One region of the Leclercia sp. G3L genome, then DNA from elsewhere that is predicted to be linked to it. Evidence: predicted binding sites of a transcription regulator. Region 1 holds the regulator's gene; each other region holds the start of a gene.
The links. Region 1 encodes LexA, which represses DNA repair genes until DNA is damaged. Its sites were predicted from a motif close to TNCTGTATGTACATACAGNA; they were not measured.
Positions count from the first base shown of each region.

Region 2: umuD (translesion error-prone DNA polymerase V autoproteolytic subunit) is a predicted target of LexA. The motif match lies at 5,492-5,511, and genes of this name have one in related genera.
Region 3: metR (HTH-type transcriptional regulator MetR) is a predicted target of LexA. The motif match lies at 8,353-8,372, and genes of this name have one in related genera.

Region 1 is NZ_CP088265.1:880,808-891,101, forward strand. Features, by position in the region: gene dinF (MATE family efflux transporter DinF) at 63-1,382, opposite strand; gene lexA (transcriptional repressor LexA) at 1,446-2,054, opposite strand; gene LRS40_RS05605 (diacylglycerol kinase) at 2,164-2,532, opposite strand; gene plsB (glycerol-3-phosphate 1-O-acyltransferase PlsB) at 2,688-5,108, shown strand; gene ubiA (4-hydroxybenzoate octaprenyltransferase) at 5,197-6,066, opposite strand; gene ubiC (chorismate lyase) at 6,079-6,576, opposite strand; gene malM (maltose operon protein MalM) at 6,758-7,720, opposite strand; gene LRS40_RS05630 (maltoporin) at 7,834-9,141, opposite strand; gene malK (maltose/maltodextrin ABC transporter ATP-binding protein MalK) at 9,213-10,294, opposite strand, start outside.
Region 2 is NZ_CP088263.1:85,711-96,004, forward strand. Features, by position in the region: gene LRS40_RS00475 (replication initiation protein) at 1-644, shown strand, start outside; gene LRS40_RS00480 (hypothetical protein) at 821-1,090, opposite strand; gene LRS40_RS00485 (AAA family ATPase) at 1,505-2,710, shown strand; gene LRS40_RS00490 (ParB family protein) at 2,710-3,684, shown strand; gene LRS40_RS00495 (Y-family DNA polymerase) at 3,766-5,037, opposite strand; gene umuD (translesion error-prone DNA polymerase V autoproteolytic subunit) at 5,037-5,468, opposite strand; partial or broken gene ltrA (group II intron reverse transcriptase/maturase) at 5,874-7,361, shown strand; one part of gene LRS40_RS00510 (IS1-like element IS1X3 family transposase) at 7,513-7,762, shown strand; one part of gene LRS40_RS00510 (IS1-like element IS1X3 family transposase) at 7,762-8,210, shown strand; partial or broken gene LRS40_RS00515 (replication initiation protein) at 8,220-8,528, shown strand; gene LRS40_RS00520 (IS5 family transposase) at 10,115-10,294, shown strand, end outside.
Region 3 is NZ_CP088265.1:1,358,506-1,368,799, forward strand. Features, by position in the region: gene yigI (acyl-CoA thioesterase YigI) at 1-327, opposite strand, end outside; gene pldA (phospholipase A) at 487-1,347, shown strand; gene recQ (ATP-dependent DNA helicase RecQ) at 1,439-3,268, shown strand; gene rhtC (threonine export protein RhtC) at 3,330-3,950, shown strand; gene rhtB (homoserine/homoserine lactone efflux protein) at 3,947-4,567, opposite strand; gene pldB (lysophospholipase L2) at 4,677-5,672, shown strand; gene yigL (sugar/pyridoxal phosphate phosphatase YigL) at 5,698-6,498, shown strand; gene LRS40_RS07860 (carboxylate/amino acid/amine transporter) at 6,581-7,480, shown strand; gene metR (HTH-type transcriptional regulator MetR) at 7,368-8,321, opposite strand; gene metE (5-methyltetrahydropteroyltriglutamate--homocysteine S-methyltransferase) at 8,439-10,294, shown strand, end outside.

The DNA of each region.
Region 1 (10,294 bases):
GATAAGCCTGCGGCGTTGGGTTTGTTATTCGGAATCTTTTACCATTCAGTCGGGTGAAGCCGCTATGAAAACCAGCTGCCGTTGCGCCAGTGCCGGTGCCAGATCCAGGCCAGAGAGAGCCCCCGCAGGGCAAGAAACACGCACAGAGCCAGCCACAGGCCATGATTACCCAGCCACGGCAGGGTGAACAGCGTCAGGCCAAAGCCGGCGGCCGCTACGGCCATGCTGTTGCGCATCTCTGCCCCGCGGGTTGCGCCGATAAACATCCCATCCAGCAAATAGCACCAGACGCCCACCACCGGTAAAACCACCTGCCAGATAAGATAGTGGCTCGCCAGCGCGCGTAGTTCGGGCAGCGAAGTCAGCAGGGCAATGATCCGATCGCCTGCCAGGGCGTAAACGAGCGCGAAGGCGAGCGCCACCAGGCCGGACTGACGGCAGGCCGCCCGCCACACTTCCCGCAGCTGGCCGCTTTCCCGTGCGCCATAGGCCTGCCCGGAGTGGGCCTCAACCGCGTAGGCGAAGCCATCCAGCGCGTAGGCGGTAAAGGTCAGCAGGGTCATCAGCACGGCGTTGACGGCGATAATCTCCGGCCCCAGCCGCGCGCCCATTACCGTCAGCGCCCCGAAACAGAGTTGCAGCAGCAGCGAGCGCAGCATGATGTCGCGATTGAGGGCCAGCAGTTTGCGGATGTTGCCCCGCCAGCTCGCTTTCAGCAGCGCCAGCGAAATACCGCGCAGGGCCAGCACCCGCCAGACCATCCATAAGCCGATCAGCAGGGTGGCGTACTCTGCGATAGCGGTCGCCAGCGCAGCCCCCTGCACGTTCATCTGCAGGCCCATCACCAGCCAAAGATCCAGCACGATGTTGAGCAGGTTCCCCACTACCAGCAGGATCACCGGCGCCCGGGCATACTGCACCCCCAGCAGCCAGCCGAGCAGCACCAGGTTAGCCAGCGATGCCGGGGCGCTGAGCCAGCGGATCTCCAGGAAGCGCCTCGCCTGATGAAGAACGGCCTCGCTGCCGCCAACGATATGCAGCGCCAGATCGATGAGCGGTGTGCGCAACAGCACAATCAACAGACCGGCACCGAGGGCCAGGATCAGCGGCTGCACCAGCGCGCGGGCCAGACGCAACGGATCCTTCGCGCCATAGGCCTGGGCAGTAAGCCCGGTGGTACTCATGCGCAAAAAGAGCAGCAGCATAAACAGGAAGCTGGTTGCCGTCGCGCCGATGGCGACACCGCCCAGATAGACGGGCGAATCGAGATGACCAATGACAGCCGTATCCACCAGCCCGAGAAGAGGGACGCTGATATTGGAGACGATCATGGGAAGTGCAAGACGCCACAACGCCTTGTCTGAAGCAGTCAGGAGAGACATGAAAATGTTCGCCGGAGGCAGGAAAAGCAGACTGCGACAGGGTCGCAGTCTGTCAGAAAGGCGTTATAACCACTCACCGTTGCGGATGACGCCAACCGCAAGACCTTCGATGGAGAAGTTATTTTCACGCAGGTCGACAACAATCGGGGAAAACTCGCTGTTTTCCGGCAGCAGCTGCACGGTGTTGCCCTGCTTTTTCAGTCGCTTAACGGTGACTTCATCATCGATACGCGCCACAACCACCTGACCGTTACGCACGTCCTGCGTTTTGTGTACTGCCAGCAGATCGCCATCCAGAATACCGATGTCTTTCATCGACATGCCGCTTACGCGGAGCAGAAAGTCTGCGCTCGGTTTAAACATGCCCGGATCGACCTGATAGTGGCCTTCAATGTGCTGCTGCGCCAGCAGCGGTTCCCCGGCGGCGACGCGGCCGACGAGCGGAAGGCCCTCTTCGGCTTCAACCAGCAGGCGAATACCGCGAGACGCTCCGGAGACAATCTCAAGCACACCCTTACGCGCCAGTGCCTTAAGGTGCTCTTCGGCGGCATTTGGAGAACGGAAGCCCAGACGCTGCGCGATTTCTGCACGCGTCGGCGGCATACCCGTCTGGCCGATATGATCCCGAATGAGATCAAACACCTCTTGCTGCCTGGTCGTTAACGCTTTCATTCCGCCCCCTGGGTGTATATACAGTTATGCTGTGAGTATATACAGCTAAAGGTGATTTTGGAACCACAAACCGCATAAAAAACCAGAGACTTGTTCGGTTTCTGAAGGCTTATCGTAAATGTCCCCAAAGCAGCGTGACCCAGGTAAACAACGCAACGATAATCGCCATCAACACCGCGGCAGAACCCATATCTTTTGCCCGGCCCGAGAGCTCGTGAAAGTCAGTGCCGATACGGTCGACCACCGCCTCGATCGCACTGTTCAAAATTTCGACTATCATCACCAACATCACCGAGCCAATCAGTAATACGCGAGTGATGGGATCAACATCCAGCCAGCAGGCAATAATAATCGCCGCGACGACAGCAACCCCCTCCTGGCGAAATGCGGCTTCATTGATCCAGGCAGCACGGATGCCTTTCCATGAATAGCCGGCAGCTTTAATGATTCGGGTTAACCCAGTGGTATTATTGGCCATTAAAAGAAACCTTTCTTCGAAAATAGCGTCAGAAACGGTGGTTTAAGCGCCTGGCGCAGCCACCGGAAGTATGACGGGTAACAACAGAAATTTTGCGCGCTTTCTGTTATCCTTGCGCCGCAATTGCATTTTTAACCAGAGGCTTTACATCGTTTATGTCTGGCTGGCCACGAATTTACTACAAATTACTTAATTTACCATTAAGCGTCCTGGTAAAAAGCAAGTCTATTCCGGCGGTTCCCACGCTGGAGTTGGGACTCGATACCTCGCGTCCTATTATGTACGTTTTGCCTTATAACTCGAAGGCCGACTTGCTGACGCTGCGCGCCCAATGCCTGGCGCACGATCTTCCCGATCCGCTGGAGCCGCTGGAGATCGACGGCACTCAGCTGCCGCGCTACATCTTTATCCACGGTGGCCCTCGCGTGTTCACCTGGTACACGCCGAAAGAAGAGTCGATCAAGCTGTTCCATGACTACCTCGACCTGCACCGCAGCAACCCGCTGCTGGACGTGCAGATGGTGCCCGTATCGGTCATGTTTGGCCGTCGTCCGGGGCGTGATAAAGGCGAAGAGAATCCGCCGTTGCGCATGCTTAACGGGGTGCAGAAATTTTTCGCCGTCAACTGGCTCGGCCGCGACAGCTTTGTCCGTTTCTCGCCGTCAGTCTCACTGCGCCGCATGGCCGATGAGCACGGTACGGATAAGACCATCGCCCAGAAGCTGGCCCGCGTGGCGCGCATGCACTTTGCCCGTCAGCGTCTGGCCGCGGTAGGCCCGCGCCTGCCCGCACGTCAGGATCTGTTTAACAAGCTGCTGGCCTCGAAAGCGATCGCCCGCGCCGTCGAAGACGAAGCGCGCAGCAAAAAAATCTCCCACGAGAAGGCGCAGCAAAACGCCATCGCCCTGATGGAAGAGATTGCGGCCAACTTCTCCTACGAGATGATCCGCCTTAGCGACCGTATCCTGAGCTTTACATGGAACCGTCTCTATCAGGGGATCAACGTGCACAACGCCGAGCGTGTGCGCCAGCTGGCCCACGACGGCCATGAGATTGTTTATGTGCCCTGCCACCGCAGCCACATGGACTACCTGCTGCTCTCGTATGTGCTCTATCACCAGGGGCTGGTGCCGCCGCACATCGCTGCGGGTATCAACCTCAACTTCTGGCCGGCTGGCCCGATCTTCCGCCGTCTGGGTGCGTTCTTCATTCGCCGTACCTTTAAAGGCAATAAGCTCTACTCTACCGTGTTCCGTGAGTATCTGGGCGAGCTGTTCAGCCGCGGCTACTCTGTGGAATATTTCGTGGAAGGCGGCCGTTCCCGTACCGGGCGTCTGCTCGATCCGAAGACCGGCACCCTGTCGATGACCATTCAGGCGATGCTGCGTGGCGGTACGCGTCCAATCACTCTGGTGCCGATTTACATCGGTTACGAGCACGTGATGGAAGTGGGTACTTACGCCAAAGAGCTGCGCGGCGCCACCAAAGAGAAAGAGAGCCTGCTGCAGATGCTGCGCGGCCTGAGCAAGCTGCGCAACCTTGGTCAGGGGTATGTTAACTTCGGCGAACCTATGCCGTTGATGACTTATCTCAATCACCGTGTGCCGGAGTGGCGCGAGTCCATCGATCCGATCGAAGCGGTGCGTCCGGCCTGGCTGACGCCAACGGTGAACGCCATAGCCGCCGATCTGATGGTACGTATTAACAACGCCGGGGCGGCCAACGCCATGAACCTGTGTTGTACCGCTCTGCTGGCCTCTCGCCAGCGCTCGCTCACCCGTGAACAGCTGACCGAGCAGCTCGACTGCTACCTGAACCTGATGCGCAACGTGCCGTACGCGGCAGATGCCACGGTACCGACCGCCAGCGCCAGCGAGCTGATCGAGCACGCGCTGCAGATGAACAAGTTTGAGGTCGAGAAGGACACCATCGGCGATATCATCATTCTGCCGCGCGAGCAGGCGGTACTGATGACCTACTACCGCAACAACATTGCGCATATGCTGATGCTGCCGTCGCTGATGGCGGCCATCATCACCCAGCATCGCCAGATCACCCGTCAGGCGCTGCTGGAGCATGTCACCGCCCTCTACCCGATGCTGAAAGCCGAGCTGTTCCTGCGCTGGGACAACGACGAGCTGGCAGAGGTGCTGGATAAGCAGATTGAAGAGCTGACCCACCAGGGACTGATTTCGCAGAAAGATGACCTTCTGCTGATCAACCCGTCCCGGGCACGCACGCTGCAGCTGCTGGCGGCGGGCGCACGCGAAACCGTGCAGCGCTATGCCATTACCTTCTGGCTGCTGAGCGCCAACCCGTCGATCAACCGCGGGACGCTGGAGAAAGAGAGCCGCACGCTGGCACAGCGTCTGTCGATGCTGCACGGCATCAACGCGCCGGAGTTCTTCGATAAAGCGGTCTTCAGTTCGCTGGTGTTGACGCTGCGTGACGAGGGCTACATCAGTGACAGTGGTGATGCCGAGCCGGAAGAGACGATGAAGGTGTACCAGATGCTGGCGGACCTGATTACCTCGGACGTGCGCTTAACGATTGAGAGCGCGACGCAGGGGGAATAAAAAACGCCCGGTGGCGCTAACGCTTACCGGGCCTACAGGGTTTGCCAGATCGTAAGCCGGGTAAGGCGAAGCCGCCACCCGGCTTTTTTTATGCCCAGTAACTCGCCGCCAGGCCTAAAAACAACACCAGCCCCACATAGTTATTGTTCAGAAACGCTTTAAAACAGGCGTCGCGCTCGCGGTTGGCGATAAGCTTTTGCTGGTAGATAAACAGCACCCCTGCCGCCGCGACCGCCGCGTAAAAGACCCCGTTCAGCTGGTTCAGATAACCAATCGCCACCATCAGCCCCAGCACCGCGACCTGCAGAATCCCGATGATCAGCTTGTCCTGACGCCCAAACAGAATGGCGGTGGATTTGATGCCGATCTTCAGGTCATCGTCCCGGTCGACCATCGCGTACTGGGTATCGTAGGCCACCGCCCAGAGGATGTTGGCCAGGAACATCAGCCAGCAGCTCAGGGGCACGCTTTCGCTGACGGCGGCAAACGCCATCGGGATCGACCAGCCAAAGGCGGCACCCAGCACCACCTGCGGCAAATGGGTGTAGCGCTTCATAAACGGATAGACCCAGGCCAGGGCCAGCGCTGCTACGGAGAGCAGAATGGTCATGGTATTCAGGGTCAGCACCAGCAGGAACGAGAGCAGGACCAGCACTACAAACAGCGTGCGCGCCTCTTTCTCGGTGACATCGCCGCTCGGTAGCGGACGATTAGCGGTGCGTTTCACATGGCCGTCAAACTTACGGTCGGCATAGTCGTTGACGACACAGCCTGCCGCGCGCATTAACCAGACGCCCGCCACAAACACCGCCAGGATCCACAGCGGCGGCAGCCCGGGGGTCGCCACCCACAGCGCCCACAGGGTCGGCCACAGCAGCAGCAGCGCACCAATCGGCTTGTCGGTTCGCATCAGGCGGTGGTACGCCAGCAGCTTGTTCTGCGTCAGACTCCACTCCATTTTCTCTTCCTCTTAGTACAACGGCGACGCCGGTAAAAACAGCTCGGTCAGCATCAGGGGTTTACCACTTAAGCGCAGGCGGGAACGGCGTCCCAACAGCCCGGCATCGCGACCAATCTCAATAAAATCTCGGGTAAGCTCGGAGGAGGTAAACAGATAGCGGCCCAGCGGGGTTTTGCCCATCTGCTGCAGCGCCAGCTCCGGCCCGGTGAGGGTGGATTCAGGCACCACGGTGCGTCCGGCCAGCCACGGCTCGCCGTCGGCACAGAGCAGGATCTCCCGCAGCCAGTAGCGTGCCTCTTTCGGCAGTAATGGCAGTTCGTCCGCTACCGCATCAGGCGTGACAAATCCCTCCTGAATGAGGGTGACGGTAACCTTTTTGCCCTGCTGCTCAAAACGTTTGGTCATGGAATCTTCCAGCAGCAGCCAGTCGAGCTGCTCCGGTTCCAGCGCAGGTATTTCGTCAAAATAACGCAGCGCGCGCAGGAGCAAAAGCGCGGGGTGTGACATGCCAGACTCTCCGATACATAACGTGAAGCTATTGTATCGCAGAAACGCGGAATGGGGGCGGGCAAACGTGAACTAGCGAACATTATCGCAACAGAGGTGCAACAGCGGCAGAGATCGCAAAAAAAGTGCGCCCGCAAGGGCGCACCAAACTACTGACAAAATCAGCACTGTGGGGAGACGGTCACCCCTTGCCTTTTACACTGCTGATAAAGGTGGAACGGGCAGTGGTCGAGCCTAAACGCTCGGCTTCATCAAGGAGTTTCAGCGCCTTGTCGACATCGCCTTTATCTACTGCCTGTTTAATGGCCTGATTGAAGTAGGTTTCGGTGTCGTTAAGCACCGGCTCGCTCTTCTTCGCGGCGACCGGGGCAGCGACAGGAGCAGCAGCGGTGGCAGGTGCTGCGGCTGGCGCGGCATAGACCGGGGCAGGTGCTGCGGTGTTACCCACGGTGACCGGGCCCGGGCCGGAGGAGCCAAACAGTGGGCCGACCAGCACGCTGGAGGCGCTGTTGGTGGAGACTTTCAGCTTCAGCTCACCATCAGTGACGTGACGGGCAAGCGGGTCCGGAATATCCGGTACGGCATTGCCGGTGCCTTTGGCATAGGCTTTTGCCGGGTTGATAAGTTTGGTGGTTTTTTGCAGATCGCTATCGGTGGTAAACACCAGCACATAGAGTTTTTGCTGGCCCAGCGCAGGCGTCAGGCGCATGACCCCTTCCAGGCGGTCGGCGCTCATGACGCCCGGCTCCTGATAGGTGAAGTATTCGCTTGGGAAGTAGGCCGATGGCGTCAGGTTCTGATCCAGTATCAGCACGTTCGGTGCGAATACGCTGGTTTGTTTGTTCACTTCACTGGTCAGCGTAAGCGTGATTTCACCGATATTAGCCGGCACGCTGTAGGCTGCCACCGGGCCGGTGATGCCCGCCACATTCAAGGACTGGCCGCCGGTTGAAAGCTGGGTGGTCTGGGCTTTGGACTGATCGACAGGTGTCCAGACTAACTGTTGCAACGCGGCAGCCGGGACAGCAGGCGCGGCGCTGGTGTTTTGCGGTACAAAATTAACGTTGGCGAGCGTGATGGCTGGAGCACCTGCCAACAACCCTGCGGAGAGGCACAGCGCGACGAGACTTTTCTTCATTTTCATTGTTTTTACCTCAGATAGCATAAGCACTGCGGTGGCCAGGCAATAGCGCGCAGAACTCTATGAAAAGAGGGGCTTGCGCCCCTCTTTCAGGTCAATACATCAGATACTACGTATTACCACCAGATTTCCATCTGGGCACCGAAGGTCCACTCATCGTTGTCGCCACGGCTGAAGGTTTTCGCAGAGGTGTCGTTATACGCTACGCCAGAGGTGTAGCCAGTGTCGCCGTTGTTTGCGTAACCCCATTTCTCATCCCACTTGGCGTAGGTTGCGAAGACGCGGATAGCCGGACGAGACCAGATGCTGTCGCCTGCCTGCCACTGTTGCGCCAGGGTAATTTTGTACTGGCTGTTGGTGTCGTCAGTTTTCTGAGACTTAACGTTGTCGTAGCCCACTTCCAGCAGGGTGGACATGATTGGTGTCCATTTGAACATTGGACGAACGCCGACGGTCCACCACTCGGTACCGTTGTTGTTGTCGCGGTCGATGTTCTGGTACATACCGACGTACATCAGATCCCACTGGTCAGCCAGGGTGACAGCACCGTGGTCGAGAACGCGGATCAGAGAACCGTCGTTGTTCAGGCTCGCACCCTGCGGGATACCTTTACCGTTAGAGGTCATGGAATCCGTAGCGTACTGAACCACAAACTTGTTGAAGCCTTTCAGCATGCTCTGGGTATGTTCAGCGGTGAACATCCAGCCATCTTTAGAGGCGCCAGGCTGCAGGTAGTAGTCGTCAGGAATGTTGGTGTGACCGTAGTCAACGCCCAGCTCCAGGGTACCGCCTGGGTTGATTTCCATACCGGCTAAACGAACGTCGAAGACATCGTTCGGCACGAGATTGTCATAAACACGGTCGCCGTCTCCATTAATATCGGCGAAGGTCGCAGAACCGCCGGACTCAGAAGAGCGGGTCGCTGCCAGAGAGAGTTTACCGAAGCCCAGATCGATGTTTTCGATACCGGCACCAGGACCTGAAATATCCCAGTAGTAGAAGTCGATCATGTGTACGTCATGACGCTGATAGAAGCGCTTACCGGCCCAGATGGTGGAGCCTGGCAGCCATTCAATCAGGTTTTTACCCTGCACGTTAGCTTCACGGAAGGCCGGGCTGGTTGCTTCCCAGTCGTTCTGCTGTGAAACGGAATACGCTACGTTGGTGTCGAAGTAGAAGCTCTTGTCGCCCTCTTTCCACACTTCCTGGCCAAGTTTCAATTCAGCATAGGTTTCACATTCGTTACCAAGACGGTATTTACTTTGTGCACCTGTTGCCTGGAAACACTGCTGTTCGCCACCACTCCCGGTCCAGCCAATGCCAGAACGAGCATAACCTTTAAAGTCTACAGCGCCGGCCTGGGCAGACAGGATGCCTGCCGCAATGGCGACCGCCAGAGGGACTTTGCGCAGAGTAATCATTATTCTATCTCCTGAGATCATTGCTTTTCTTTGAACACTTCACCTGATGGTTTCGTGCTTATTATTGGGATTCCTTAAACGCCTGGCTCCTGGTGCAGCCGACGACATGCAGTGCCATCTTCCCGGAAGAGATGGCAGCGCTCTGGCGGCAAGCCGATAGCGAATGTGGCACCCTCTTTTACCAACACCACGTCATTCTGGCGGTACACCAGGTTCTGACGAATGGCGGGGATCTGGATATGAATCTGTGTTTCATGACCAAGTTGCTCAACCACCTGAACCTCGCCTTCCAGCGTCACATCAGCGATGTGGCTCGGCAGCAGATGCTCAGGGCGGATCCCGAGGGACATGTTCGCCCCCACGTTGACGTTTGCACTGTCTACCGGTAACCACACCTGCTGGCGGTTCGGCAGTTCAACCTGAACCTGTTCAATGGCGGTGGCGGTGACTTTGACCGGCAGGAAGTTCATCTTTGGCGAGCCAATAAAGCCCGCAACAAAGCGGTCTGCCGGGTAGTGATAGAGTTCCAGCGGTTTACCTACCTGCGCCACGCGACCGGCATCCAGCACCACAATCTTGTCGGCCAGAGTCATCGCTTCGACCTGATCGTGGGTGACGTAAATCATGGTGCGGCCCAGACGCTTGTGCAGGCGGGAGATCTCAATACGCATCTGCACGCGCAGCGCGGCGTCGAGGTTCGACAGCGGCTCATCGAGCAGGAACACGCGCGGTTCCGCCACCAGCGTACGGCCAATCGCCACACGCTGACGCTGACCACCGGAAAGTGCCTTCGGCTTACGCTCCAGCAGGTGCGCCAGCTGCAACACTTCGGCAACCTGGGTCACACGCTGGTTGATGGTCTCTTTTTTGGCGCCGGCCAGCTTCAGGCCGAACGACATATTCTCGGCAACGGAGAGATGGGGATAGAGGGCATAAGACTGGAATACCATCCCGACGCCGCGTTCCGCTGGCGGGATATCGTTCATCCGGGTATCGCCAATCATCAGATCGCCGCTGGTGATCGTTTCCAGACCGGCAATCATGCGCAGCAGTGTGGATTTACCGCAGCCTGACGGGCCCACAAAAACCACGAATTCGCCTTCCTGGATATCGAGATTGATATCTTTCGACACCACTACGTCACCCCAGGCTTTCG
Region 2 (10,294 bases), on a different replicon from region 1:
AAGCTGCATATTACCTGCCTCTTCAGGCAAAACGTGTGCTGTGGTTATGCCTCATGCAGGCCTATTTTAATGACAGCCAGGAAGATGACTCTGACGTATTGCCGCTCTTCAAAATCAGCGTTTCCGATTACGTCAAATACTTCAATGTCGCTACGTCTGTCGCCAGTCGTGATGTGAAGGCTGGGGTAAATGCTCTGGGCGAATCAACGGTTACCTTTTATCCAAAAGAAGGTGAGTTTGAAGAAGTTAAACGTCCGTGGCTGGCTGAAGCAGGAATGAAGCGAGGCCGGGGTTCCTGGCAGATTGAATTTAACTACAAGGTCATGCCATTCCTGGTCGGCTTAACCTCCCAGTTCACTACCTATTCTCTCTATGACTGTGGCCAGCTTAATAGTGTTCGTGTCATCCGGCTTTATGAAAGCCTGTGTCAGTTCCGGAGCACTGGTGTCTGGATCACCACACATGACTGGTTATGTGAAAGGTTTATGCTCCCTGCCTCGCAGAAAAACAATATTGCTGAAATGAAGCGTACCTTCCTGGAACCTGCTCTGAAGAAAATTAATGAGAAGACGCCATTAAAGGTAACATATACCACTGAAGAAGATGGTCGCTTGCTGTTTAATTTTCTTGATAAAAAACAATAGTCTGTAATTTTTATTTCCTCCCCCCTTAGTTTGTTGCTGACATATGGGGGGATACTGAACTTGCTGTGTTTCCCATAGTGCTTGCCTAACTTGACCTGTTTCCCACACTCCCGACCGTCCGAGAAGTTGACCTGTTTCCCATAGTCCGGGCCGTCCGAGAAGCTGACCTGTTTCCCTTAGTCCGGGCCGTCCGCGAAGTTGACCTGTTCCCCACACTCCCGGCCGCCCGCGAAGTTGACCTGTTTCCCACAGTCCGGGCCGTCTGCAAAGTTGACCTGTTTCCCACAGTCCCGGCCGCCCGCGAAGTTGACCTGTTTCCCATAATCCGGGCCGTCCGCGAAGTTGACCTGTTCCCCACACTCCCGGCCGCCCGTGAAGTTGACCTGTTTCCCATAGTCCGGGCCGTCCGCGAAGTTGACCTGTTTCCCATAGTCCGGAGCGTCCATTAAAGTTGACCTGTTTCCCACAGAGGATGGAAAACTCTTCTTGTGCTGAGCGTAAGAGCTATCTGCCGGAACGGTTCCTCTTCGCTTCCTCGCCAGTTCGCTCGCTACGCTCGGTTACATGGCTGCGGCGAGCGCTGATACATAAGGCTCAGCATTGCACTGGTCGTAACTAAAATCAGAATCCTTCTGAATGACTCTCCTGTCTTGCAAGTTGAATACCTTTCTCAAAGCCCTTTTGTATGAGTTGCTGTTGATGGTCAAAAGTGCGTCTGCGTGTTGCTGCAGTGTGATTTAGTAGCACGCCCGTCGAGCTTCATCCCCCTTCTGTTGAGAGCGAAATCAAAACAATATGATTTTTTTCTTGCAACATGACACTTTTTGTTCAAAATGACAAAAAACGTCATGAGGTGATAAATGGACAATATTGAGCAGTTACGGAAAGTCGCTACACGTGCAGGTAAGCTTCTGACATCTTTGAGCGAAAGTATCCGACAGCAAAAAGAGGAATTGAAGCTTACCGAGTTCTATCAGGAATACAGCAAAGCCGCTCTGTATAAGCTGCCTAAGCTCAGTAAAGGCAGTGTTGAGTATGCTGTGTCCGAAATGGAAGCCGGTGGCTACATTTTTAAAAAGAAACCTTCTGGTAATACGATGAAATACGCGATGACGATTCAGAATGTCATCGATCTGTATAACCATCGTAAAGTACCGAAGTACAGGGATCGCTTCGATAAAGCCTTTACGATTTTTGTATGTAATCTTAAAGGTGGTGGTTCCAAGACAGTTTCTACCGCTTCATTATCACATGCTTTTCGAGCTCATCCTCAGCTTCTGTTCGAAGACCTGCGTATTCTGGCCATCGATTTCGATCCGCAGGCATCTCTGACAATGTTCCTGAGCCATGAGAATTCAGTGGGCTTGGTTGAAAATACGGCTGCTCAGGCCATGCTCCAGAACGTGTCTCGTGAAGAATTACTTTCCGATTTTATAGTACCGTCTATTATCCCTGGTGTTGATGTAATCCCCGCTTCCATTGACGATGCATTCCTTGCTGAAGGCTGGAAGGGATTGTGTGAAGAACATCTGCCAGGGAAAAATATTCATGCGGTGCTTAAAGAGAACATTATCGACAAGCTCCAGCATGACTACGACTTTATTTTCCTTGATAGTGGTCCTCACCTTGATGCGTTCCTGAAAAACTGCATTGGGGCGGCAGACCTGATGTTGACCCCTCTTCCACCGGCGACGGTTGATTTTCATTCTTCCCTGAAGTTTGTGGCCAGCCTCCCTGCCCTCATAGATTCCATCGAAATGGATGGGCACACCTGCAATCTCATCGGTAATGTCGGCTTCATGTCCAAGATCCTGAACAAGTCTGATCACAAAATTTGCCATAGTCAGGCCAAAGAGGTTTTCGGTGCCGATATGCTAGACATGGTTCTGCCAAGACTGGATGGTTTCGAACGTTGTGGGGAGACTTTTGACACAGTTATTTCAGCAAATCCAGCAACCTATGATGGAAGTACAGAGGCACTAAAAAGCGCAAAATCAGCAGCGGAAGACTTTGCGAAGGCAGTCTTTGATCGCATCGAGTTCATTCGTACTAACGGAGGTATGTGATGTCGAATGAGAAAAGAAAAACCATCGGCAGACAGTTAAATACCCAGGCGTCAATTGCGGAAATGACGGACACCGGTAGAAGCCAGGTATTTACCTTAAAAACCGGCAGGAAGGTAACGTTCAGGTTTGTTCGGGTGCCTGCATCTGAAGTTGAAAGTAAGACCTTCGTAAACCAGGAAAACAACGGAAGAGATCAACTTGCACTGACCAGGGAATCCCTGAAATCCATTATCCAGACGATTAAGTTTCAGCAGTTCTTTCCCTGTATTGGTATTAAGCAAAGTGAAAGGATTGAGATACTGGATGGTTCAAGACGGCGAGCCTCAGCAATTTTTGTCCGTACAGGCCTTGATGTAATGGTTACCGAAGAGCATTTATCAGCTGATGAAGCTCGCCAACTGGCTAAAGATATCCAGACAGCTAAAGAACATAATCTTCGGGAGATTGGCCTGAGATTGATCGCTCTTAAAGAGTCCGGATTTAATCAAAAGGAAATTGCTGAACTGGAGGGGTTATCTCAAGCTAAAGTTACCAGGGCGCTGCAGGCGGCGGCCGTACCGCAAGACTTGATTTCTCTGTTCCCGGTTCAGTCGGAGCTATCGTTTAGTGACTATAAACTTCTTTTAGAAGTTAATGAAAAACTCAGTGAAAAGGGATTAACGCCTGAAGAACTCATTCAGTCTGTATCAGCTCAGCTCGATGCAATTTTGAGTGAAGGCGAGCGACCAGAAGACGAACAGAAAGCCAGTATACTGAAGCTGATTTCTCAGGCATCTCAGGCATTGATAGATCCATCTCCCAAGGAAAAGTCAGTGGTTTCCCCACTCTGGTCTTTTGAAGAAAAGGACAAGTTCGCGCGTAAGCGTGTGAAAGGGCGTACGCTGACTTATGAGTTTAGCCGTATGTCAAAAGTGATTCAGGATGAACTGGACAAGGCTATCAACGAGGTCCTTGACAGAAATTTGAGTCAATAATTTCGCCATGGCGATTTCACATCTAACTTATTGTAATTAGGCAGTTTAGGCTGAGAATTTCAAGGTGAAATCGCCAAAGTTTTACGCCAGTTTCGCTGAAGGAATATCTGACCATCGTGTCGTATAAGCAGGAGAAAGCATCTCCCGTTTCATCTGCCATTCCGGGGCAATACCCCGCCCCGCAAACCATACTTTACCCAGCCCTGAGTTGTTGATCCCGTCCAGAACCTTCATCAGCTCAGCACTGTAAGGGCGTGGCGGGCGTTCGTCGAACAGCTGCAGCTGCGAAACGCCGGAGCCGGTGAAGTCATTCAGCATAACTCCGGCTTTGGCATACCGGTGCCCATCCCTCCAGATACGCTCCAGAGCCGTTGTAGCGGCTGCAATGATGTCCCTGGTGTCCTGAGTGGGTGTAAGAAGTTTTTCCGTAGCCACGTTGCCGTAGTAAGGCTCTTTAATGGCGAACGGAGACGTTTTGATGAAAACGGAAATATGCCGGCAATACTGGTGCTCTTTACGCAGTTTTTCAGAGGCCCGCTCTGCGTGCTGACAGATAGCCTGACGGAGTGACTCGTACTCCGTGATCTTCACGCCAAAACTGCGGCTGCAGACAATTTGCTGTTTCGTCGGAGGGGCTTCCTCAAGCGAAAGGCAGCTTTCCCCGTTCAGTTCCCGTACCGTTCGCTCAAGGACCACAGAAAAATTTTTGCGGATGAAGGCCGGGTTCGTCAGGGCGAGATCGAGCGCGGTCTTAATGCCCAGTACATTCAGCTTGCGTGCAATACGGTTACCCACCCCCCAGATTTCTTCAACCGGCTGCAGTGAAAGCAGTTTCCGCGTTCTCTGCGGATTTCCCCTGGTCAGAGCAAGTACGCCACGAAACTGTTTCCACTCTTTTGAGGCCCACTGGGCTGATTTTGCGAGGGTCTTCGTTGGTCCGGCGCCCACGCCAATGGTCAGGTGGGTACAGTCATACACGTGCTGACGCAGCTGCCGGCCGAAGTCCTCAAGCTCCATACAGTGCTCCACGCCGGTCAAATCGAGGAACATCTCATCAATTGAATACTGTTCCACTCTGGGGGCCAGTTCCTCCAGGCTGTTCATCACGCGCGCCAACATCGAGGCATAAAGTTCATAGTTACTTGAAAACGCATATATTTTTTCCGGGTATCTTTCGTTTTTTATCTGAAACCACGGAGTTTCCATTTTGATCCAGGGCTTCGCCTCGGCACTGCGAGCGATTACATTCCCGTCGTTGTTGCTCAGGACGACTATCGGCTTTCCTTTCAAATCCGGGCGGAAAACACGTTCACAGCTGGCATAGAAGCTGTTCACATCGGCCAGGGCAAACATCAGTACATCTCCCTCGGGCGGTGGATGATATGCGTGACGACGCCAAAGATATCCAGCTCGTCGGGATCAGGATAAATCGGCGACCAGGAGGCATTCATGGGCTGCAGCGTCAGTCGCGGCGTCAGCAGAAGCCGTTTCACCGTAAACTCCCCCTGCATGCTGGCGACAACGATATCGCCGTGCCGCGGCTTTTCAGCACTGTCCACAACCAGCAGATCGCCATTGTACAGACTGCCGTCGGCCATGCTGTCTCCGCTGGCACGCAGGTAGTACGTCGCGCTCGGATGCCGTATGCAGTAATCATGGAGATCCAGATCGGACTCGACATAGTCAGCAGCAGGGCTGGGAAAACCGCAGCTGGCCAGATCGGCAAACAATGGATGGGCCTGTGGCGGGAGTTCTTTCCCGGTGCTGAAAAGTTGTAGTTTCATCTTTCCTCCTGACACTCTAATTTTACTGGTTATACATACAGTGTTCACCGGGAGACCGGTAGAGATCAAGGGGTGAAAGTCCCCGACCATTGAAGGACCAGCAATCCACAAGGTCCCCGAGTCATGCGTTGCATACCGCGAGGTATGGGGCGAAGCGTTGACAGGGGTGTTGACAGGCCAGCCATTGAGCCACGAAATGTATATTAAATTACCGGGTGCCGACGTTGTACTGTTAACGGAAGGCAACATCATAGGGTGCGATACTGCGAGTGCCACATGGACCCGGCGGGGTCTGAGACCCTGGCATGTCAATACGATCTCTACGCGGGAACCGGGAGATCTCCCCTCTGACCATCTGCCAGTGTCGGAGACGGCCCGCACCGGGAAGACGAGGAGTCATAGCCGGTGATGTACGGAGAGGAGAAGTCGGACTCGCTCATAGTAGCGGCGAAGCAGGCGAACAACCCGAAAGGAGCGGAGTCAGTGGAGCGAAGGAGCGGGGCCAAGGGGAACGCGGAACAGCCACACATGCGCCGGACACAGAGCCGGGAAAGCATGTCACAGAGGCTGTCACGCGTGCGGGAAGCTGCGAAGCAGCGGAAGAAAGAACGGTTTACAGCATTGTTCCACCTGCTGACAGTCGAAGCACTGGAAGCCGCATTCCTCTCCCTGAGCAGGAAAGCGGCCGCCGGAGTGGATGGCATCAGGTGGATGGACTACGCCGGAAACATGAAGAACAACATAACAGATCTGCACCGGAGGCTACATTAGGGCAGCTACAGGGCGCAGCCCGGCAGGCGTCACTACATCCCAAAAGCGGATGGAAAACAACGCCCGCTCGGCATCGCCTCGCTGGAGGACAAGATCGTCCAGTATGCGCTGGTGAAAATCCTGAACGCAGTCTATGAAAACGACTTTATGGGGTTCTCATACGGGTTCAGACCCGGGCGAAGCCAGCACGATGCACTGGACGCACTGGCCACAGGGCTGGTACGCACTAACGTAAACTGGGTACTGGATGCCGACATCAGTCAGTTCTTCGACAGGGTGAGCCACGAATGGCTGATCAGGTTCACAGAGCATCGGATCGGCGACCGGAGCGTAATCAGGCTCATACGTAAGTGGCTCACAGCCGGGACGTTGGAGGAGGGTCAATGGCGAGCAACGGAGGAAGGCACCCCACAGGGTGCGGTCATCTCACCGCTGCTGGCAAACATATACCTCCACTACGTCTTCGATCTGTGGGCGCATCAGTGGCGACGTCGCTATGCCACAGGCAATGTGGTAATGGTCAGATACGCCGATGACATCGTCATCGGGTTCGACAAACGATACGATGCCCGGCGCTTCCGTATAGCCATGCAGCGCAGACTGAGGGAGTTCGGACTCACGGTTCACCCGGAGAAAACCCGTCTGATGGAGTTCGGCCGCTTCGCTGCCGAAAACCGTGCCATCAGGGGAAAAGGCAAACCAGAAACGTTCAACTTCCTCGGGTTCACGCACATCAGCGGGAAAGATCGCAACGGCAGGTTCATGCTGATACGAAAGACCCGCCGGGATCGGATGACGGCAACTCTGAAAGCCATCAAAGACGGTCTGCGAAGGCGCTGGCATTACTCAATCCCCGAACAGGGAAAATGGCTCAGGAGAGTGGTTCAGGGATACCTGAACTATCACTCGGTACCGGGCAACTTCCCCACCATGCAGAAGTTCAGGACACACGTAACAAACCTCTGGCGCCGGGCGCTCAGGCGCAGGAGCCAGAAGGATGATACGACCTGGACGAAAGCAAACAAACTGGCAGCCGCATGGCTACCAAGGGTTCGGGTTCTTCATCCATGGCCTGTGGAGCGGTTCACCGCCAGACACCCGAGGCAGGAGCCCGGTGCGTAAATCGCGCACGCCGGGATCTGTGCGGGGGGTATCCGGTAACGGGTATCCCTACCGCGACATATTTAACAGCGTGACGATAATCCAGATCGCCTGCCGGATAATGGTGCCAACTTACTGATTTAGTGTACGATGGTGTCTTTGAGGTGCTCCAGTGGCTTCCATCTCCATCAGTTGTCCCTCCTGCTCAGCTACTGAAGGCGTGGTGCGTAACGGTAAAAGTACTGCCGGACATCAGCGCTATCTCTGCTCTCACTGCCGTAAAACATGGCAGCTACAGTTCACTTACACCGCCTCTCAGCCCGGTACGCACCAGAAAATCATTGATATGGCCATGAATGGCGTTGGATGCCGGGCAACCGCCCGCATTATGGGCGTTGGCCTCAACACGATTTTACGTCACTTAAAAAACTCAGACCGCAGTCGGTAACCTCACGCATACAACCGGGCAGTGACGTCATTGTCTGCGCGGAAATGGACGAACAGTGGGGCTACGTCGGGGCTAAATCACGTCAGCGCTGGTTATTTTACGCCTATGGCAGGATGTGCAGGACGGTGGTGGCACGCGTCTTTGGTGAGCGTACTCTGGCCACGCTGGAGCGTCTTCCGGGCCTGCTGTCGGCCTTTGAGGTCGTGGTATGGATGACGGATGGCTGGCCGCTTTATGAATCCCGCCTGAAGGGAGAACTGCACGTTATCAGCAAGCGATATACGCAGCGAATTGAGCGGCATAACCAGAATCTGAGGCAGCATCTGGCAAGGCTGGGCAGGAAGTCACTGTCGTTCTCAAAATCGGTGGCGCTGCATGACAAAGTCATCGGGCATTATCTGAACATAAAACACTATCAGTAAGTTGGAGTCATTACCAACCAGTTCACCACCTACTCGCTCCGCGATTGTGGCAGTCTTCGAAATCCCCGGACGATCCGCCTTTATGAAAGTCTTGCTCAATTCAAATCTTCAGGCTTATGGGTTACTACTCATGCTTGGTTAAATGACCGTTTCGTCTTACCGGAATCCCAGCAGAAGAACTTGGCAGAGTTGAAACGATCTTTCCTTGATCCTGCACTCAAGCAGATAAATGAGAAAACACCTTTACTTGCTAAGTATAGTATTGATGATTCAGGAAAATTTCTGTTCTCAATAATTGATAAGCAAAATCCCGTCTGACATAAATCAGCACACATGAGCCTGTCATTTGACAAATTTTTGTCATGAAGATGGGCGGATTTCCACACAGCACCGGCGCCCGGTAAGGTGGGCGGATTCCCACACGGCACCGGCGCCCGGCAAGATGGGCGGATTTCCACACAGCACCGGCGCCCGGTAAGGTGGGCGGATTTCCACACAGCACCGGCGCCCGGCAAGGTGGGCGGATTCCCACACGGCACCGGCGCCCGGCAAGATGGGCGGATTTCCACACAGCACCGGCGCCCGGTAAGGTGGGCGGATTTCCACACAGCACCGGCGCCCGGCAAGGTGGGCGGATTCCCACACGGCACCGGCGCGCGGCAAGGTGGGCGGATTCCCACACGGCACCGGCGCGCGGCAAGGTGGGCGGATTTCCACACAGCACCGGCGCCCGGCAAGGTGGGCGGATTCCCACACGGCACCGGCGCGCGGCAAGGTGGGCGGATTCCCACACGGCACCGGCGCGCGGCAAGGTGGGCGGATTTCCACACAGCACCGGCGCCCGGTAAGGTGGGCGGATTCCCACACGGCACCGGCGCCCGGTAAGGTGGGCGGATTCCCACACGGCACCGGCGCCCGGTAAGGTGGGCGGATTCCCACACGGCACCGGCGCCCGGCAAGATGGGCGGATTTCCACACAGCACCGGCGCCCGGTAAGGTGGGCGGATTTCCACACAGCACCGGCGCCCGGCAAGGTGGGCGGATTCCCACACGGCACCGGCGCCCGGCAAGATGGGCGGATTTCCACACAGCACCGGCGCCCGGTAAGGTGGGCGGATTTCACACAGCACCGGCGCCCGGCAAGGTGGGCGGATTCCCACACGGCACCGGCGCGCGGCAAGGTGGGCGGATTCCCACACGGCACCGGCGCGCGGCAAGGTGGGCGGATTTCCACACAGCACCGGCGCCCGGCAAGGTGGGCGGATTCCCACACGGCACCGGCGCCCGGCAAGGTGGGCGGATTCCCACACGGCACCGGCGCGCGGCAAGGTGGGCGGATTTCCACACGGCACCGGCGCCCGGCAAGGTGGGCCGATTCCCATATCGACATGTATGTAGCTTGTGTTATCTGTGGATTGTGCAGCTCAGCGGGTCGCTGGTCGTATGGCGGAGTGTCCCCCGTAACCGGCCGCGTGCGGCCGCTAACGCGCAGTACGGCGCCGCGTCCCGCAGACGGGCCGCCGTTCCCGCGCGCAGCACTGCGCACCCCCGTGGGGGACGTACGGCAGCTGCGTGGCGGTGAGCGGGATTAGGGCTTTGCAGCTACCGTGTTAAGTTCCCTGGTGTCGCTGAAATAGTTGATGAACATCCCCCTAAGCGTCAGCAGCAAGCTGCCGCCGCTTAGGCCCCGGAAATCACGCCCTTTACGTCGTAAACGCCGTAAAGCCCGCTCACCGGGGTTAAAAGGGATTACTTTGACTTCTTCATTGCTGTTCGCGAGTTAAGGCTAATCAGGGCAGGGGGTAGGGTGGCAGAATTTATAGCCCGGCAACCGGCTACGCCGGGCTTTCGGCGCCATTTTACAACACAGACGGCTTTGTTGAATAAATCGAACTTTTGCTGAGTTGAAGGATCAGATCACGCATCTTCCCGACAACGCAGACCATTCCGTGGCAAAGCAAAAGTTCAAAATAACCAACTGGCCCACCTACAATAAAGCCCTCATCAACCGTGGCTCCATAACTTTCTGGCTGGATGATGAAGCTATTCAGGCCTGGTATGAGTCGGCAACGCCTTCATCACGG
Region 3 (10,294 bases), 480 kb from region 1:
CAGATAATCGACGCGCAGGTCGATGGTGCCCATCCGCGACAGGCGCTGGCGCAGCTCGTCTTCGTTGATGGTGTCGTGGCGGGTCAGGGTGCTGCCGACGCAGACCAGACCAGCGGCAACATCAAGGGCAGAGGCGATCACCCCGCCATGGAGAATGCTTTGCGCCCAGTTACCGACCATCATCGGCTGGTTGTTAAAGCTCAGTTGGGCAAAATCTTTTTCGTAACGCTCCAGCTCGAGCCCCAGCGCACGGTTGAACGGCATATGGTAGACGAAGATCTCCCCGACAAGCTTCAGGGCCTGGTCGGCAGTTAGCGTGGCAGACATAGCGCGTCACATCCTTATTGTTAAAAGGCTGTTGATTTTATGCCTCATTAGTGTGAATTTCTACTTTCAGACCCCGGATATAAGCAGTTAATCATTAATTCTGTAAAATGAATAAACCATAACTATTCATTAAAACAATTTCGCAGGAGAGCATCACCGATGCGGATATATCAGGCCGGGTTCCTGGCGGCGGTTACGCTGCCCTCTGTGGCATTCGCGCAGGAAGCGGTAACTCAGGAGGTGCCTGCTGTACGGGGCAGCATCATCGCTAACCTTTTGGAAGAGCACGATAATCCTTTTACGCTCTATCCCTATGACAGCAACTACCTCATCTATACCGCCACCAGCGACCTCAATAAAGAGGCGATCCGCACCTATGACTGGGCCGACGATTCGCAAAAAGATGAGGTGAAGTTTCAGCTGAGCCTTGCCTTCCCGCTATGGCGCGGCATTTTGGGGCCGAATTCGATTCTCGGTGGCTCCTACACGCAAAAATCCTGGTGGCAGCTGTCGAACAGCGATGAATCTTCGCCGTTTCGTGAGACCAACTATGAGCCGCAGCTTTTCCTTGGCTTTGCCACCGATTACTCGCTGGCGGGCTGGACCCTGCGGGACGTTGAGTTTGGCTACAACCACATGTCTAATGGCCGCTCCGACCCAACGTCGCGCAGCTGGAACCGCCTCTATACCCGCCTGATGGCGCAGAACGGCAACTGGCTGGTGGAGGTGAAGCCCTGGTACGTGGTGGGCAACACCGACGATAACCCGGATATCACCAAATACATGGGCTACTACCAGCTGCGGGTGGGCTATCAGCTGGGCGAAGCGGTGCTGAGCGTGAAGGGTCAGTACAACTGGAATACCGGCTACGGCGGCGCGGAGATGGGCGTCAGCTACCCGTTGACCAAACATGTTCGTTTCTATACCCAGGTCTACAGCGGTTACGGCGAATCGCTGATCGACTACAACTTCAACCAGACCCGCGTCGGCGTGGGCGTGATGCTGAACGATCTTTTCTAGCCTCCTCGAATGTTTTTGTCTTAAACGTTGAAGTTTCTCTCGCAGGCGCTGAAAATAGCGCCTGTTTTTATTTCAGGCAAATGGGGTTGATGTGGTGCAGGCGGAAGTCGTAAATCAGGAGTTGCTGGCTAAACAGGTTTTGCACGAAACCTTTGGCTACCAGCAGTTCCGCCCGGGCCAGGAAACCATCATTAATACTGCCCTTGGGGGCCGTGACTGTCTGGTGGTGATGCCGACCGGCGGCGGGAAATCCCTGTGTTATCAGGTTCCCGCCCTGGTGATGAACGGCCTGACGGTGGTGGTATCACCGCTGATCTCGCTGATGAAAGATCAGGTCGACCAGCTGCTGGCGAACGGCGTTGCGGCGGCCTGTATCAACTCCACCCAAACCCGCGAGCAGCAGCAGGAAGTCATGGCCGGGTGCCGCACCGGGCAGGTGCGTCTGCTGTATATCGCCCCGGAACGCCTGATGCTGGATAACTTCCTTGAGCATCTGGCGCACTGGAATCCGGTGCTGCTGGCGGTGGACGAAGCGCACTGTATTTCCCAGTGGGGTCATGATTTCCGTCCGGAGTACGCGGCCCTCGGTCATCTGCGCCAGCGTTTCCCCGAGCTGCCGTTTATGGCGCTCACCGCCACCGCCGACGACACCACCCGCCAGGATATTGTTCGTCTGCTGGGCCTTAACGATCCGCTAATCCAAGTCAGCAGCTTCGACCGCCCAAATATCCGCTACATGCTGATGGAAAAATTCAAGCCGCTGGATCAGCTGTTGCGCTATGTCCAGGAGCAGCGCGGCAAGTCGGGCATCATCTACTGCAACAGCCGGGCGAAGGTGGAAGACACCGCCGCGCGACTGCAAAGCCGGGGCTTCAGCGCCGCCGCCTATCATGCCGGGCTGGAAAACCACATTCGCGCCGAGGTGCAGGAGAAGTTCCAGCGCGACGACCTGCAAATCGTGGTGGCAACCGTCGCCTTTGGGATGGGCATCAACAAGCCGAACGTGCGCTTTGTGGTGCATTTCGACATTCCGCGCAATATCGAATCCTACTATCAGGAGACGGGCCGCGCCGGGCGTGACGGCCTGCCTGCGGAAGCGATGCTGTTCTACGATCCGGCCGATATGGCCTGGCTGCGCCGCTGCCTGGAAGAGAAACCGCAGGGGCCGTTGCAGGATATCGAGCGCCACAAGCTCAACGCGATGGGGGCCTTTGCCGAAGCGCAAACCTGCCGCCGCCTGGTGCTGCTGAACTATTTTGGCGAGGGGCGCCAGGAGTCGTGCGGGAACTGTGATATCTGCCTCGATCCGCCGAAGCAGTACGATGGCCTGATGGACGCGCGTAAGGCGCTCTCCACCATTGGCCGCGTCAATCAACGCTTCGGTATGGGCTACGTGGTGGAGGTGCTGCGCGGTGCCAACAACCAGCGTATCCGCGAGATGGGTCATGACAAGCTGCCGGTCTACGGTATTGGTCGCGATCAGAGCCATGAGCACTGGGTGAGCGTCATCCGTCAGCTGATCCACCTCGGTTTTGCGACCCAGAACATTGCCCAGCACTCCGCGCTGCAGCTCACCGAAGCTGCCCGCCCGGTGCTGCGTGGCGTCGTGGAGCTGCAGCTGGCCGTGCCGCGCGTGGTGGCGCTGAAACCGCGGGTGATGCAGAAATCTTACGGCGGTAACTACGATCGCAAGCTGTTCGCCAAGCTGCGTAAGCTGCGCAAAGCCATCGCGGATGAAGAGAATATCCCGCCGTACGTGGTGTTTAACGACGCGACGCTGATTGAGATGGCCGAACAGATGCCGCTCAGCGCCAGCGAAATGCTCAGCGTCAACGGCGTCGGCACGCGTAAGCTGGAACGTTTTGGTAAAGAGTTTATGGCGCTGATTCGTTCCCATACGGATGGCGATGATGAGGAGTAGTCAGTCCGGCAAAAAAGTGCCAGGATGATGACTCCCTGAACTATTTCCCCGCGAGTTAATTATGTTAACCCTGTTTCTGACCGTGGCGCTGGTGCATATTGTGGCGCTGATGAGCCCTGGCCCTGACTTTTTCTTCGTCTCACAGACGGCGGTTAGCCGCTCCCGCAAAGAGGCGATGATGGGCGTGCTGGGTATTACCCTTGGCGTCATGGTCTGGGCTGCCGTGGCGCTGCTGGGCCTGAACCTGATCCTCGAAAAAATGGCGTGGCTGCACAACATCATTATGGTCGGCGGCGGTCTGTATTTGTGCTGGATGGGCTATCAGATGCTGCGTGGGGCGTTTAAGAAAGAGGACAGCGAGGCACCGGAGCCAAAAATGGAGCTGGCGGCCAGTGGGCGCAGCTTTGTGAAAGGGCTGCTGACCAACCTCGCCAATCCAAAAGCAATCATCTATTTTGGCTCGGTATTTTCACTGTTCGTGGGTGAAGACGTCGGGGCCGGTGCGCGCTGGGGCATTTTCCTGCTGATCGTGCTGGAGACCTTCGCCTGGTTCACAATCGTTGCGAGCCTGTTTGCTTTGCCCTCGATGCGCCGCGGATATCAACGCCTGGCGAAGTGGATTGACGGCGTTGCCGGCGCGTTATTCGCCGGCTTCGGCATTCATCTGATCCTGTCGCGCTAAGCGTGCCTTGCTGACGCCAGCAGCGCGCCCACCAGCATAAACAGCGAACCAAACACTTTATTCAGGGCCTTCATCTGACGAGGCCCTTTAATCCATGTCGCAATCCGCGTTGCCAGCGTCGCATAGCCAATCATCACAATAATATCGACCACAATGGTGGTCACGCCCAGCACCACGTACTGCATGATCTGGGGCTGATGCGGCACGATAAACTGCGGAAACAGGGCGGCCAGAAAGACGATGCTTTTCGGGTTGGTCAGGTTCACAAACACCGCGCGTTTAAACAGGCGGCCCCGGCTCTGGGTCTGGGCGAGCGTATTCAGATCCAGGGCACCCGCGGCGCGCCACTGCTGGATCCCCAGCCAGATAAGGTAGGCCGCACCGGCCCACTTCAGCACTTCGAAGGCCAGTACCGAGCGGGAGAACAGAGTGCCGAGCCCTATGCCGACCAGCACGATGTGAATCCCCAGCCCGGTCTGCAATCCGGCAATCGACGCCGCCGCCCCGCGATAGCCATGGTTCATGGCGGTGGTCATGGTATTGATGGCCCCGGAACCCGGTGAAAGGCTGAGGATGATGGATGTCAGCAGGTAGGCGAACCACCACTCGAAGGTCATTTGAAGCTCCCGAATCGTCTATTTTTATGCCACAATACGCTAATGTTGCGTCATTTTACGACCTGTCACGAAAAAACGATATTCCTTGGCTTACAGGGGTGTAAACCCGATGTTTCAGCAGAATAAGGACTGGGAAACGCGAGAAAAGGCTTTCGCCGCTTTCTCTATGGGGCCGTTGACCGATTTCTGGCGCCAGCGCGAAGAGGGCGGGTTTACAGGCGTCGATGATGTTCCTGTGCGCTTTGTTCGTTTTCAGGCCGAAGCCCATGATTCGGTGATAATAATTTGTCCCGGACGGATCGAAAGTTACGTCAAGTATGCCGAGCTGGCATACGATCTCTTCCGGCTGGGTTATGACGTGCTGATTATCGACCACCGTGGTCAGGGGCGCTCCGGACGAATGCTGTCCGACACGCACCGCGGCCATGTAAGTCATTTCAGCGATTACGTCGATGATTTTGCCGCCTTCTGGCAGCAGGAAGTGCAGCCCGGCCGTTGGCGAAAACGGTTTATTCTGGCGCACTCGATGGGCGGCGCGATCGCCACGCTGTTTTTACAGCGCCACCCGCAGCATCAGTGTGATGCCATTGCCCTGAGCGCCCCGATGTTTGGCATCGTCATGCGTTTTCCGGACTGGATGGTACGCCATATCCTCGACTGGGCTGAGGGCCATCAGCGCATTCGTGAAGGCTACGCCATCGGCACCGGGCGCTGGCGCGCACTGCCGTTTGCCATTAACGTGTTAACCCACAGTCGGCAGCGTTATCGCCGCAACCTGCGCTTTTATGCGGATGAACCGCGTTTACGCGTCGGTGGTCCCACTTACCACTGGGTGCGCGAAGGCATTCTGGCAGGTGAGGAGGCGATGGCGGGCGCCGGCCAGGACGATACCCCCACAATTATCCTTCAGGCAGAAGAGGAGCGGGTAGTGGATAACCGCATGCACGACCGCTTCTGTGAACTGCGAGCCGCAGCCGGTCACCCTTGCGAAGGGGGTAAACCGCTGGTCATAAACGGCGCGTACCATGAGATCCTTTTTGAAAAGGACGCCATGCGCTCAGTCGCACTCAACGCCATCGTCGACTTTTTCGGCAGGCATAACTGATATTCACCAGAGGTTAAATTTTTCTATGTACCAGGTTGTCGCGTCTGATTTAGATGGCACGCTGCTCTCTCCCGACCACACTTTATCGCCTTACGCGAAAGAGACCTTAAAACTCCTGACTGCCCGTGGCGTGAATTTCGTCTTCGCCACCGGCCGCCACCACGTTGATGTGGGGCAGATCCGCGATAATCTGGAGATCAAGTCCTACATGATCACCTCCAACGGTGCCCGCGTGCACGATCTGGACGGGAATCTGATCTTCACCCATAACCTCGATCGCGACATCGCCACCGATCTGTTCGGGATCATGCATAACAACCCCGATATCATCACCAACGTCTATCGCGATGATGAGTGGTTTATGAACCGTCACCGCCCGGACGAGATGCGTTTCTTCAAAGAGGCGGTCTTCAACTATTCGCTGTATGAACCGGGTCTGCTTGAGCCGGAAGGCATCAGCAAGGTGTTCTTCACCACTGACAGCCACGAAGCGCTGCTGCCGCTGGAGCAGGCGATCAACGCCCGCTGGGGCGATCGGGTTAACGTCAGCTTCTCCACGCTTACCTGTCTGGAAGTAATGGCGGGCGGCGTCTCCAAGGGTCATGCTCTGGAAGCGGTTGCCAAACGTCTGGGCTTTGATCTGCAGGACTGCATTGCCTTTGGCGACGGTATGAACGACGCTGAAATGCTCTCCATGGCGGGGAAAGGCTGCATCATGGAAAACGCCCACCAGCGCCTGAAAGACCTGCACCCGGAGCTGGAAGTGATCGGCACCAACGGTGACAACGCGGTGCCAAAATACCTGCGTAAGCTGTTCCTTGAATAATCTTCATTTGGTTGTTTAACGTTCAGTTGTCAACCAAAGAGTTCGCTACAATGCCTGTCCATCTTCCAGAGAGACAAGCATTGTGGCGCTACTCATCATCACCACTATCCTGTGGGCCTTCTCCTTTAGCCTGATCGGTGAATATCTTGCCGGACATGTCGACAGCTACTTCTCGGTGCTGATGCGCGTCGGGCTGGCGGCGCTGGTGTTCCTGCCGTTCCTGCGTACGCGCGGGCAAACGCTGAAAACTATCCTGCTCTATATGTTGGTGGGCGCGATGCAGCTTGGCATCATGTATCTGTTCAGCTTCCGGGCTTACGTTTATCTGTCGGTATCGGAATTCCTGCTGTTTACCGTGCTGACGCCGCTCTATATCACCCTGATTTACGATCTGCTGAGCAAGCGCCGGCTGCGCTGGGGCTACCTGCTGAGCGCCGCGCTGGCGGTAGTGGGTGCGGCGATCATTCGCTATGACAAAGTGAGCGATCATTTCTGGACCGGACTGATGTTCGTCCAGCTCGCCAACATCAGCTTTGCGATTGGCATGGTGGGCTATAAACGCCTGATGGAGACCCGGCCAATGCCGCAGCACAACGCTTTTGCCTGGTTCTATATGGGGGCAGCGATAGTAGCGGTGGCGGCGTGGTTCATGCTGGGTAATCCGCAGAAGCTGCCGACCACCGCGCTGCAGTGGAGCGTGCTGATCTGGCTGGGGGTGGTGGCATCCGGGCTGGGTTACTTCATGTGGAACTACGGCGCCACGCAGGTGGACGCCGGGACGCTGGGGATCATGAACAACGTCCACGTCCCTGCGGGCCTGCTGGTGAACCTCGCCATCTGGCAGGAACAACCGCACTGGCCGAGCTTCATTATTGGGGGGACGGTGATCCTGGCTTCACTGTGGGTACATCGCCGTTGGGTCGCTCCGCGCTCCGGACAAACGGTAGATGGTCGCAAGCATGGTTCCGCGCTGAGCGAATAAAGGCCTCGGTAACCGGTTGACGCTGCTCGCCATCGCGCACGGCGGCGTACAACCGGCTCCACAATCCCTCGCCCAGGGTTTTGGTCACCACCAGACCCTGGCGTTCAAAACTCTCCACCACCCAGTGCGGCAGCGCCGCGATGCCCATTCTGGCCGCCACCATCTGAATCAACAGCAGGGTGTTATCCACGCTTTTCAGCTGCGGGCTGATGCCCGCCGGCTGCAGGAAGTGACGCCAGATATCCAGACGACTGCGCTGAACCGGGTAGATCAGCAGCGTTTCCGTCGCCAGATCTTCCGGCGTGATGCGCGCTCTGGCGGCCAGAGGATGGTCCGGGGCCAGCACCAGACGCACTTCAAAATCAAACATGGGCGAATAGTGCAGGCCGCTGCGCGGCAGAATGTCCGAGGTCATCACCAGATCCAGCTCGCCCTGCACCAGGGAGGGCTGCGGATCAAATGTCACGCCGGATTTAAAGTCCATCTCCACCTGCGGCCACCTCTGGCGGAAGTTCTCAAGCGCGGGGGTCAGCCACTGAATACAGCTGTGACACTCGATGGCGATGCGCAGCCTGGTCTGCTCCGGCTCATGACAGGCCTGCAGCGCGCTTGCGATCTGCGGCAGCACCTGATTGGCCAGCTGTAGCAGGATCTCGCCCTGCGGCGTAAAGCGCAGCGGCTGACTTTTACGCACGAACAGACGAAAGCCAAGGCGTTGTTCCAGATCGCTGAACTGGTGGGAAAGGGCGGACTGCGTCTGGTGCAGCGTGGCCGCCGCCGCCGCGAGAGAACCGCAGTTCCGCAACGCCTGGAGCGTTTTCAGGTGTTTTATCTCGATCATGAAAGTCCTTCACTTCGCCATGAGCAATTTGCGCTTGAGGAATATACAGTACCTTTACAATATGGAAGTGTAAACATCTGGACGTCTAAATCCTGAAAATTCCATAAGGGGCATACCATGACAATTCGTAACCACACCCTCGGTTTTCCACGCGTCGGCCTTCGTCGCGAACTAAAAAAGGCACAAGAGAGCTACTGGGCGGGCAACGCCACGCGTGAAGAACTGCTGGCGGTAGGGCGCGAGCTGCGCGCCCGTCACTGGGACCAGCAAAAGCAGGCTGGCGTGGATCTGCTCCCGGTGGGCGATTTTGCCTGGTACGACCATGTTCTGACCACCAGCCTGCTGCTTGGCAACGTGCCGGCTCGTCATCAGAACAGCGATGGATCGGTGGATATCGACACCCTGTTCCGTATTGGCCGTGGCCGCGCACCGACCGGCGAGCCCGCGGCGGCAGCGGAAATGACCAAATGGTTTAACACTAACTATCACTACATGGTGCCGGAGTTCGTTAAAGGTCAGCAGTTTAAACTGACCTGGACCCAGCTGCTGGATGAGGTGGACGAAGCGCTGGCGCTGGGCCACAAGGTCAAACCTGTCCTGCTGGGCCCGGTTACGTATCTGTGGCTGGGTAAAGTGAAGGGCGAGCAGTTTGACCGCCTGAGCCTGCTGAACGACATCCTGCCGGTGTATCAGCAGGTGCTGGGCGAGCTGGCAAAACGCGGCGTTGAGTGGGTGCAGATCGACGAACCGGCGCTGGTGCTGGAGCTGCCGCAGGCATGGCTGAATGCTTTCAAACCGGCGTACGACGCGCTCGCGGGCCGGGTAAAACTGCTGCTGACCACCTATTTCGAAGGGGTGACGCCGAACCTCGACACCATCACCGCGCTGCCGGTGCAGGGTCTGCACGTAGACCTGGTTCACGGTAAAGATGAGGTAGCCGAGCTGCACACCCGTCTGCCTGCGAACTGGCTGCTCTCTGCCGGACTGGTGAACGGGCGTAACGTCTGGCGCGCCGACCTGACAGAAAAATATAACCAAATCAAAGGTATTATAGGCAAGCGCGAGCTATGGGTCGCCTCCTCTTGTTCACTGCTGCACAGCCCAATCGACCTGAGCGTCGAGACCCGCCTGGATGCGGAAGTGAAGAGCTGGTTCGCCTTCGCCCTGCAAAAATGCGAAGAGCTGGCGTTGCTGCGTGATGCGCTGAATACGGGTGACACCGCCGCCATTACCGAATGGAGCGCGCCGATTCAGGCCCGTCGTCACTCGACGCGCGTGCACAATGCCGCCGTGGAAAAACGTCTGGCGGCCATCACTGCCCAGGACAGCCAGCGTCAGAGCGCCTATGAGGTGCGTGCCGAAGCCCAGCGTGCCCGTTTCAACCTGCCGGCCTGGCCGACCACCACCATCGGTTCCTTCCCGCAGACCACCGAGATCCGCGGCCTGCGTCTGGACTTCAAAAAGGGCAACCTGGATGCGGGCAACTACCGCACCGGCATCGCCGAACACATCAAACAGGCCATTGTGGAGCAGGAGCGTTTAGGACTCGACGTGCTGGTGCACGGTGAAGCCGAGCGTAACGACATGGTGGAGTACTTCGGTGAACACCTCGATGGGTTTGTCTTTACCCAGAACGGCTGGGTGCAGAGCTACGGCTCCCGCTGCGTGAAGCCGCCGGTAGTGATTGGCGACGTCAGCCGTCCGGAAGCGATCACCGTGGAGTGGGCGAAATATGCTCAGTCTCTGACCGACAAGCCGGTAAAAGGCATGCTGACCGGTCCGGTGACCATCCTTTGCTGGTCCTTCCCGCGCGAAGACGTGACCCGTGAGACCATCGCCAAACAGATTGCCCTGGCGCTGCGTGATGAAGTGGCGGATCTGGAAGCGGCGGGCATTGGCATCATCCAGATCGACGAACCGGCGCTGCGCGAAGGTTTGCCGCTGCGTCGCAGCGACTGGGATGCCTACCTGGC